3 regions of the Aerococcus sp. NPDC058936 genome follow, and region 2 is predicted to be linked to each of the others. Evidence: predicted binding sites of a transcription regulator. Region 2 holds the regulator's gene; each other region holds the start of a gene.
What was found. Region 2 encodes LexA, which represses DNA repair genes until DNA is damaged. Its sites were predicted from a motif close to CNAACANNTGTTNG; they were not measured.
Positions count from the first base shown of each region.

Region 1: ACFW0C_RS00545 (Y-family DNA polymerase) is a predicted target of LexA. The motif match lies at 1,934-1,947, and genes of this name have one in related genera.
Region 3: ACFW0C_RS09090 (replication-associated recombination protein A) is a predicted target of LexA. The motif match lies at 1,709-1,722, and genes of this name have one in related genera.

Region 1 covers NZ_JBHYKZ010000001.1:113,146-116,437, forward strand. Annotated here, with positions in the region: gene ACFW0C_RS00535 (GNAT family N-acetyltransferase) at 344-769, shown strand; gene ACFW0C_RS00540 (LURP-one-related/scramblase family protein) at 1,316-1,807, shown strand; gene ACFW0C_RS00545 (Y-family DNA polymerase) at 2,019-3,292, shown strand, end outside.
Region 2 covers NZ_JBHYKZ010000008.1:19,066-22,357, forward strand. Annotated here, with positions in the region: gene recJ (single-stranded-DNA-specific exonuclease RecJ) at 1-626, shown strand, start outside; gene ACFW0C_RS07210 (adenine phosphoribosyltransferase) at 626-1,138, shown strand; gene lexA (transcriptional repressor LexA) at 1,515-2,126, opposite strand; gene ACFW0C_RS07220 (diacylglycerol/lipid kinase family protein) at 2,326-3,249, shown strand.
Region 3 covers NZ_JBHYKZ010000011.1:60,611-63,902, reverse strand. Annotated here, with positions in the region: gene gshAB (bifunctional glutamate--cysteine ligase GshA/glutathione synthetase GshB) at 1-1,591, opposite strand, end outside; gene ACFW0C_RS09090 (replication-associated recombination protein A) at 1,783-3,054, shown strand; RNA gene ssrS (6S RNA) at 3,151-3,292, shown strand, end outside.

The DNA.
Region 1 (3,292 bases), on a different contig from region 2:
GCGGTTATAGGAGTTGTTTTGGCTTTTAATAATTAACGATGAAAATCATAATTTCTGATTCCGTAACAAACGAATAAGAAAAAATATGCTTACCAAACACAAGCATAAAAATTTACTCGATATTTTTGCGTATTCACCAATAAGGTGTTTATCTATATTTTTTAAACGTTTTGTTTGTATAGTTAATGATTGACATTAAATTCTAACTTTGATATATTACTTTCACATCGGAGGATGAATTAAGTCAGTAGATAAATTCTTAAATTCAAACCGGATAAGATGACTAGTTTAATTAGTTATCTTATCCGGTTTTTTGTATTTAAAGAAAGTGAGGATATAATTTATGGAAATAAAAGAAAGTGATTATATAGAAAATAAAAATATTACAAAAACAGAGCTTGATAAGTATACAAAAGAAATCTTCCCTGAATTAGATAACGAATCAAAAGAGTTTAGTTTTCTTTATGAGGAGAAGGGAAAAATTTTAGGAAGGATTGTTGGTTTCCAACACTGGGATCATATTCAAATAGAATTATTTTTTGTTTCGAAAGACGCACGAGGCAAGGGCGTGGGCATAAGTTTATTTTCTAAGATAGAAGAACTAGCTAAACAAAATAAAGTATCTTATATTTTATTAGAGACGATGAGTTTTAATGCACCAACCTTTTATGAGAAAAGAGGATTTGAACTTTTAGCAACAATAGAAAATTCTCCTGTAAAAAATGAAAATAGATTTTTTTATATAAAGAGATATTCATACGAATCTTAATCATAGGGGAGAATGAAAAACATTATTTAATGATTAGGAAGACTAAAAAGCCCTCAAAATTGATTTTGAGAGCTTTGAAATTTTTATAGTATATTTATTTTGAAAGTTAACATAGTCGAATATTATACTAAGTTCCAGTATTATCAAGGGTTACAGACGGTGAGATTGTGAAAACGGACTTGTCTACCTAAAATAAAAAAGCAGCACCTTGATTTAAAAAGTAGCTGCTTCTTTTTGGTTTATATATTTTTAATCAATAAATATAGGCCAATAAGAAGTAAGGATAGGGTCAAGAAACCATGGACGATTTTTGTCGATTGAAATTCTTTGGGGTATTTAAATAAGAAGATATACCCGTTAACGAAACCGGCGACAACGAGCAAGATAGCGAAAATGGTTAAATACATAATAACTCCTTTACGATAATGAATTCCTTTTCCAATTATACCTTAGATTTCGGTCTTTGGTACGAGGGTTACGGTGTGAATTTCCGCTAGTATAAAGGTATAATTAACTATAAGTTAAGAAGGGGAAGGTTGATAAACCATGAAATTATACATGAAAAACCAATTACTATCGTTGAAACGTGACTTTAATTTGAAGAATGAAGATGGCGATCCTGTTTATAAAATCAAGAATAAATGGCTGTCAATTGGCCAACAATTTCGCATTATTGACCTGGTGCAAGATAAAGAAGTGGCGCAAGTGAAAGAGCAAATCATTGATTTGATGCCAACGGTCGATGTGTATGATGAAAATAATGACAAGGTAGCTGAAATTCGCAAGAAGATTTCTTTATTTAGAGATAACTACAAGGTCACGTCCTTGGATTGGGATGTGAAGGGGAATATCCTTGATTTTGATTTCCGTATTACGGATGAAAATGGCGACCGGATTGCCCGCATCGATCGCAAGTTGATTTCAATTCGCGATACTTTTGTGATTGATATTGAAGACCATGTGCCAGCAGACGTGGTGCCGATTATTTTAGGTGTGGTGATGGCGATTGACTTAGTAGTTGAGCGCGAAGAAGAGTAAGACGAAGAAGATAAAAAAGGAAGACTAAAATTGTATTTAAATAGTTAACTGAGGAGGCTGCGACCGTATGGATCGTGGCCTTTTTATTTTCCTTTCAAAATTTCCTTCGAAACCACTTGTATTTACCGAACGTACGTTCTATTATTAATGGGAACATACGTTCTGTTTTTAAGGGCGTAAATTTAAATGTCTAAGCGAAGGAGGGCTAAAGATGTTTGCGAATAATGTAACGTTTGACTATTCAAAGGAACCTAGCCGCGATATTTTGTGTATTGATTGTAAGTCATTTTACGCCTCAGTGGAGGCAGTAGAACGTGGTTTAGACCCATTAACGACCAAATTAGTTGTCATGTCCTACCATGATGAGGCTGGCGGTCAGAGTAGGGGATCGGGGCTTATTTTGGCTAGTTCACCAGCCGCTAAGAAAGCCTTTAATATTTCCAACGTGACCCGGGCCCGCGATTTACCTTATCCCTATCCAGATGATTTGGTGATTGTCCAACCGCGCATGCGGGTTTATATGGAGAAGAACCAAGAAATTAACCGGATCTATAAAAGCTACGTGGACGAAGCTAACCACCACGTGTTTTCAGTGGACGAAAGTTTCCTAGATGTGACCGATTCATTCAAACTATTTAAGGTCAGTAGTGCCTACGAAATGGCCCAGAAAATTCAAAAGGATGTCCATGACCAGACCGGTATTTATACAACGATTGGTATTGGCGATAACCCGTTTCTAGCTAAAGTAGCCCTAGATATTGGCGCAAAAAAGGAGGGCGACATGATTGCTGAATGGCGGTATGAGGATGTCCCGGATACCCTTTGGCAGATTGCTGATTTAACAGAAGTGTGCGGTATTGGTCACCGAATGGCCCGCCGGCTAAAGGGGATGGGTATTAATAATGTCTACGACCTTGCCCATTCTTCGTATCACGTATTAAAAGATAAATTAGGGGTCATTGGTGCCCAACTTTATGCCCATTCGTGGGGCGTAGACCGGTCTTTTCTCGGCACCCCTTATACCACAAAGGACAAGTCTATCGGCAACAGTCAAGTGCTCCCAAGAGACTACACCGACAAGGACGAAATTGCTGTCGTCGTCAAGGAAATGGCTGATCAAATTGGGTCTCGTTTAAGGCGGGCTGGCGCGCAAACACAAGTCGTCGGTCTTGGCTTAGGCTATTCTATGGGCTACTTTGATGCAAGTGGTAAAAGGGGTATTCATAAGCAAGTTAAGGTAATACCGACTAATCAAAGTAAGGTGATTGCTGAAGTGGCCTTGTACCTGCTGTCCTTACTCTATGATGATCAAGTAATTCGGCATATTTCTTTATATAGCGGCAACCTTGTTTACCATCGAGCAATTCAATTAAATTTATTTGAAAGTGAAAATAATCAAGTAGCGGATATGAAAACAGATGTGATTGTAGATACCATCCGTAAGAAATACGGTTTTAAGAGTTTGGTCTATGCCTCGTCTCTTAA
Region 2 (3,292 bases):
TTGACTTGCGAAATATGCGTGAGCGTAATCAAATTATGTCTATTGAAAATGCCACTTACGTCTTTGAAAATGCGCCATTTTTCAGGGCTTATAAAGACGAAATTCCTTTCACAAGTGAGGCTATTATGACCAGTGAAATTGATCAGGTTCTTGAAAAAGGTTCGGCACTTGCTAGTAAGGAAGGCTTAGTTATTTTTGATATTCCAAAGGATTTAACGGCTATTAAAGACTTGATAAACCAGGCGGCAATTGATAATATTTATATCTATGCTTATTCTGCAGTTAATGCCTATATGGTTGGAAAACCAACCCGACAAGAATTCGGTCAATTATATAAATACTTACAAGGCCACGGGACTGTCCCGCTAGCGGGTAAGGAACAGGCCCTTGCAGACTTCTTCAAAATTTCCAAAGTCAAACTTGATTTAATGGTGAAAGTCTTAGAAGAAGCGGAATTGGTTAGATGGCATAATACGGATTTAGTGACCTTACCCGTAAATGAAAAGGTAGACTTATTGGCTACTCAAACCATGGCCGATTGGGAAACCCAAATCAATAATGAACGACTTTTACGGTATAATGATGTAACAACGATTAAAGATTTTTTCTATTCAGGAGGAAAATAATGGATTTTAAACAATATATTGCAGACGTACAGGATTTCCCAGAGAAAGATATTTTATTTAGAGATATCACGCCTTTGATGGGGAATGGCCCAGCCTTCCACGAAGCAATCGATGAAATAGTGGCATTTGCACGTGAGAAAGATGTAGATGTGGTTGTTGGACCAGAAGCCCGCGGATTTATTGTTGGTTGTCCAGTTGCTTATGCATTAAATATTGGCTTCGTTCCTGCACGTAAAAAAGGTAAGTTGCCTCGTGAAATCGAGTCAATCGATTACGGTTTGGAGTACGGTCAATCAACCTTACAAATCCATAAAGATGCGATTAAACCAGGCGATAAAGTTTTAATTGCAGATGATTTATTGGCAACTGGTGGTACCATCGAAGCTTGTGTGTCATTAATTGAAAAATTAGGTGGCGAAGTTGTTGGTGCAGCCTTCTTAGTAGAATTAGATGAATTCAAAGCGAGAGAAAAAATCGCTGGTACTGACGTTTTCTCATTAATGCATTACTAATATTAAAAAGTTATAGAAGAGAAACAAGACCAGGTCAGACCCTTTCAGGGCGCGACTTGATCTTGTTTTTTTGATTAGTAAAAAACTGGTGTAGGGATAGAACTTAGCCTGGAATATTCAATTCAGATACGGCGTATAAGACGGCAGCCTCGGCTAACGTGACCAAGTCTTCAATGACAGAACATCAAATTCAACGACTATATATTGTTTCATCTGTTTTGAGCCTCCAAATTGGAATATCTGCTGATATAGATCTAGCGGATATTTCAAGAATATAAATAGGCGATTCGTATTTGGCCATCGACCGGCTTTATTAGCAGGCAAAAAAACCATGATAGTCATCTCATTCAAAAGATGCTTATCATGGTGTAAGGGATTAATATGTATGTTCTCTGAATAAACTAATTACGCGACCTAAAATTTGCACGTCTGGTAATATAATAGGCTCTAAACTATGATTTTCTGGTTGCAGTCGGATATAGCCATCTTCCTTAAAGAATCGTTTACAAGTGGCTTCGCCTTCGTCTGTCATGGCAATTACAATATCACCATTGTTGGCAGATACTTCTTGACGAACGATCACGAAGTCTCCGTCTAAGATACCTGCTTCAATCATTGAATCACCTCGGATTTTTAACATAAATAGGGATTCTGATTGGTTCTTCAAAGTAGGTGGAATTGGAAAATAATCTTCAATTTCTTCAACAGCAGTAATTGGTTGGCCGGCTGTTACCGTACCAATCATTGGAATACCTTGACTAGATACACCTAGTAATTCTAAGCCTTTATCTGTGATTTCCATAGCACGCGGTTTAGTAGCGTTCCGAAGTAGGTAACCTTGCTTTTCTAATTGAGAGAGGTGGCCATGGACTGTAGAAGTTGAAGATAGGTTCACGGCTTCACAGATTTCCCTTACTGTTGGGGGGAACCCTTGACTTTGAATGTTTGAATAGATGCATTTTAGAATTTGTAGATGACGTTCTTTCATTAGCTGTACTCCTTTTTTGTGGGTTATGAGTTCTAACTATTCACGTTTTATTTATAATCAGTATAGCACATACGTTCGGTCAACACAAACGTACATTCGATGAATGTAAAAATTCTGACCAATATTCGTCTAATAACCCAGTGTTTGGTATAATAAAGGTCATAAATATACGCGTGATAAGATAAAAGAGGTGTCAGACATGGGAAATAAAGGTTTCTTATTTATTTTTAACCAAGCTGCTGGTAAAAAGAAGAAGGCCGATATGAATGCATTGGTATTAGAACGGGCTTCAAAAGCAGGATTGAATCAAGAAGATATCTTTTTAGTGTATTCGACATCAAAGACGTCTAGCCAATTTTTGATTGACCGTTTTTCAGAAAAATATCGGAATGGGGTAGTTGTTGCCTGTGGTGGCGATGGAACAGTCCATTCAATCGGGAATTTGATGATAGATACCGATCTTACTTTTGCTATCTTGCCATTAGGTACTGGAAATGACTTATATGCGGGCTTATATGGCAAGCGTTCTGTTAAAGACCAGATTGACCATATTTTTAAGGGTAAAACGAGCGAAACGGATGCCATTTATATTCCTGAATTAGACTTGTATACCATGAATATTTTGAGTGTTGGCGCTGATGCGAATGTTGTTTTTCAAGCCAATAATTTTAAAGAAAACAGTAAATTCTTGCAAAAATACGCCTATATGGCTTCGATACCAAAAGCTTTACAAGAAGGTACGGCATTCGATATTGACCTAACAGCTAGAAAAGATGGGGCAGAGTTGAAGCTTATGGATGGGCCATATATCCTGGCCGCATTATGTAATGGCACCATGTATGGTGGTGGTTTTAAGATTAACCCTGATGGTCAAGTAAATGACGGCCTTCTAGAATTGGTTTATGTACAAACTATGCCAATGCATAAAATATGGGCTGTCCTATACAAGTTTTTTGCTGGAAATCATGAAGATTTGGAAGAACTACGTAGTGTACTATGTGATGAAGTGGTTTATACAAGTAAGGATGGCAGCCCAATGATTCTCAACTGTGATGGGGAAATTTATCAATTACCAACATTTACCTGTCAAGTGAAGAAACACGCTTATAAACGGATTATTTAGAAAATAGATGTAGTAAAAAGACCGACTGGTTTGATGCCTACCC
Region 3 (3,292 bases), on a different contig from region 2:
CTTTTTCTTGGTATAAAGCGGCCACTTTCATTGCTTCATCAAATTGGTTAAATTCCAAACTTTTCGGTACATGAATGCCGTGCTCAGCTAATAACGCCTTAGTGACTACCTTATTTTCCATTACATAGTGACCAATATAAGGATCTTTGCTTGTAATGTTAGCATTCTTCACGATTTCCTTGTGGGTCTTGTATTTTAGACGCAGCATCTGGTCATCACGGTCCAAAATATCCATTTGGTAGCCTTCTTGGATAGCGTCGAACATTAAGATTTGTGTGGATAATTCCATATCTTCAAATCCACCTAAAGCATAAGGTTTAGCCCAGGCTGACTCATAGACCTCTTCCGCGAAATGACGCCCTGCTTCTAAGTAGCCATCAACATCATTCATAGTCGTTATTATTTGGCCAGCAGGGGTTAATGCTGGGTCTTTCATCCGGTCTACCATCAATTGTGTCGTTTCAATAACTGACTGATCAGCTTCAATGGCTACTAACATGTCTTGCATGTCTTGCAAAATAGCTAATCCTTCATCCATGGCTTGCGTTTTTTGGAAAGTTTCTTCTTCAGCAACTTTAGTTTTCAAGTCAATCCCGTAATGAACATCTGCCATATTGGCATCTTTACAGGACCAGACTAAGTACAAGATGAAGTATTTCATGAATTCAATATCTGACGCTTTAATCCCGTAAGCGGCATCCGGTTGAATATCTAACAGTCTAAATTCTAGGTACTTAATCCCATTATTCAGTAAAGACCGTGCTTTGTTGGCACCACGTAATCGAACATTTGAGTAAAATTCTTTCTCAGCGATTAAACGGCCCTCAGTCACGTTGGCCTCTAATTGCGTCACATAGTCTTCTAAATTGTCATAAGTAAAGGTCACGTCATCTTTGTTGATGTAACCTAAATGAGAGTTTCGAATTGACCGCACTGGGTGTGCAAATTTATCTGATGGCACACGGAAAAAGCTGTCATCCGCAATTGGCGCCGCCCCAAATAAATAAACTAAAATCCACTGGTAACGTAAGAAATTACGAGATAAACGTAGGTAAAAATCAGATTGGAAATCTTTTAGCGATTGGCTATTGCCGTCAACTTTTTTCGCTTCTTCATGGACTAGTTGAATGAAAGTAGGTGAAATCTGCATATTATAGTGAATACCAGAAATCATCTGCAATTTTTTCCCGTACACTTCTACTAAATAATCCCGGTAGTCAACAGCAGCTGGGTCTTCTAAATCTGCTACTTCAATCAAGTCATCCGCCGGCAAGGCAGGTGGCATTGAGTATGGCCAGATCCGTTCATTTCCCGTTAATGACTCGATCGCAACTTCATGTATCGCTTGCAACCATTCCATAACATGGTCCGCAGAATAAACTGGTGGTGTCACCAATTCTAATTGCGACTCCGCAAAGTCCCGCTGAATATAAAATGACGACGTTGACCCATCCACTTTTTTAGGATGTGGGGTTAAGGCTAACTGCCCTTCAGGTGTAATCCGGTGACCCTCTCGTTCAATCCCTACCGATGCCTCTTTGAAGGCGTGGCGAATCTCTGCTTGTTGAATGAATGACTGTAACCAATTCATATGTAATCTAACTCCTCATCTACTCTTCTACCATCCGTATAGCAATGGTTGTTCGACTTATTTTATCACTAATGTGCTTATCAAACCATTTTTCTGTCTTACTTTTTTATTTGAAAACGAACGTATATTCGCTAAGATGCATCACCTATGTTATAATTAATGGGAGTATAGTCAAGAAAGGAGCCAGGTAAATGCCACAACACAATCCCTTAGCCTTTCGCATGCGACCTCGGTCAATCGAAGAAGTTGTCGGCCAACAACATCTGGTTGGAGAAGGCAAAATCATTTTTCGAATGGTAAAAGCCATGCAATTATCATCCATGATTTTATATGGACCGCCCGGTATTGGGAAGACATCGATTGCCTCAGCCATCGCTGGGTCAACGAAATATGCCTTTAGAAAGTTAAATGCCGCAACAGACAGCAAGAAGGACTTACAGGCGGTCGTTGAGGAAGCTAAATTTTCTGGCGGTATCGTCTTATTGCTAGACGAGATTCACCGACTAGATAAAACAAAACAAGACTTTCTACTACCCCATTTGGAATCAGGATTGATTACTTTAATCGGGGCAACAACTGAAAACCCTTTTATTAATACCAGTCCAGCCATCCGGTCACGGGCCCAAATCTTTCAATTAGAACCACTGGATGAAGCAGATATTAAAACTGGTTTAGAACGGGCTTTAACCGATAGTGACCGCGGATTGGGCAGTTTTCCAGTTGACATTGATGACAATGCTATCGATCACTTTGCCCATGCAGCCTTTGGGGACTTGCGGTCGGCCTTAAACGCCCTAGAACTAAGCGTTAAATCAACAGATGAAAATGCGGATGGCCGTATCCATATTACTTTGGATATCGCGGAAGAAAGCATGCAGATGAAATCATTCTCCCACGATGCAGACGGAGACATGCATTACGATGTCATTTCAGCCTTTCAAAAATCTATCCGTGGAAGCGACGTGGACGCTGCCCTCTTATACGCAGCACGGTTAATTGAAGCCGGTGAATTGACCATTTTATGTCGGCGATTATTAGTCATAGCCTATGAAGATATTGGTTTAGCCAACCCACAAGCAACCGAACGAACCGTAGCCGCAGTTCAAGCGGCCAACCAATTAGGCCTACCCGAAGCTCGGATTCCTTTAGCCAACGCCATTATCGATTTAGCCTTATCGCCTAAATCCAATTCGGCCATTCAAGGAATTGATGCTGCCCTTGCTGACGTACGGGCTGGTAAGTCTGGTATCATTCCAAAACACCTAAAAGATGCGCATTATAAAGGCGCAGAAAAATTAGGTCACGGCAATGAATACAAGTTTCCACATGCCTACCCTAACCACTGGGTATCCCAACAATACCTGCCAGATACCCTAGTTGGTAGACGGTATTACGAAGCCGGAGACACTGGGAATTATGAACGGGCTTTAGCTGAAAACCGCCGTAAACGTGAAGGTAATTAATCACTTATAAATGTTAAAATTAAGGTAATTGTCGGCTTTTTCAGAGTCTAAAACTTGAAATTACCCTCAAAAGATTGTATGATATTTACAAGAAGAATTCCTCTGTAGTGTTCGCGATTTCTTTACATGTGTTGACCGAACAATTAGCTATCTAGGGAACTGCCAAGGTTTATGGATATAACGCCTCATCACGAGGACTGTTGAAGTAGATATGTGGTTCCCACCTGTATATCAATGC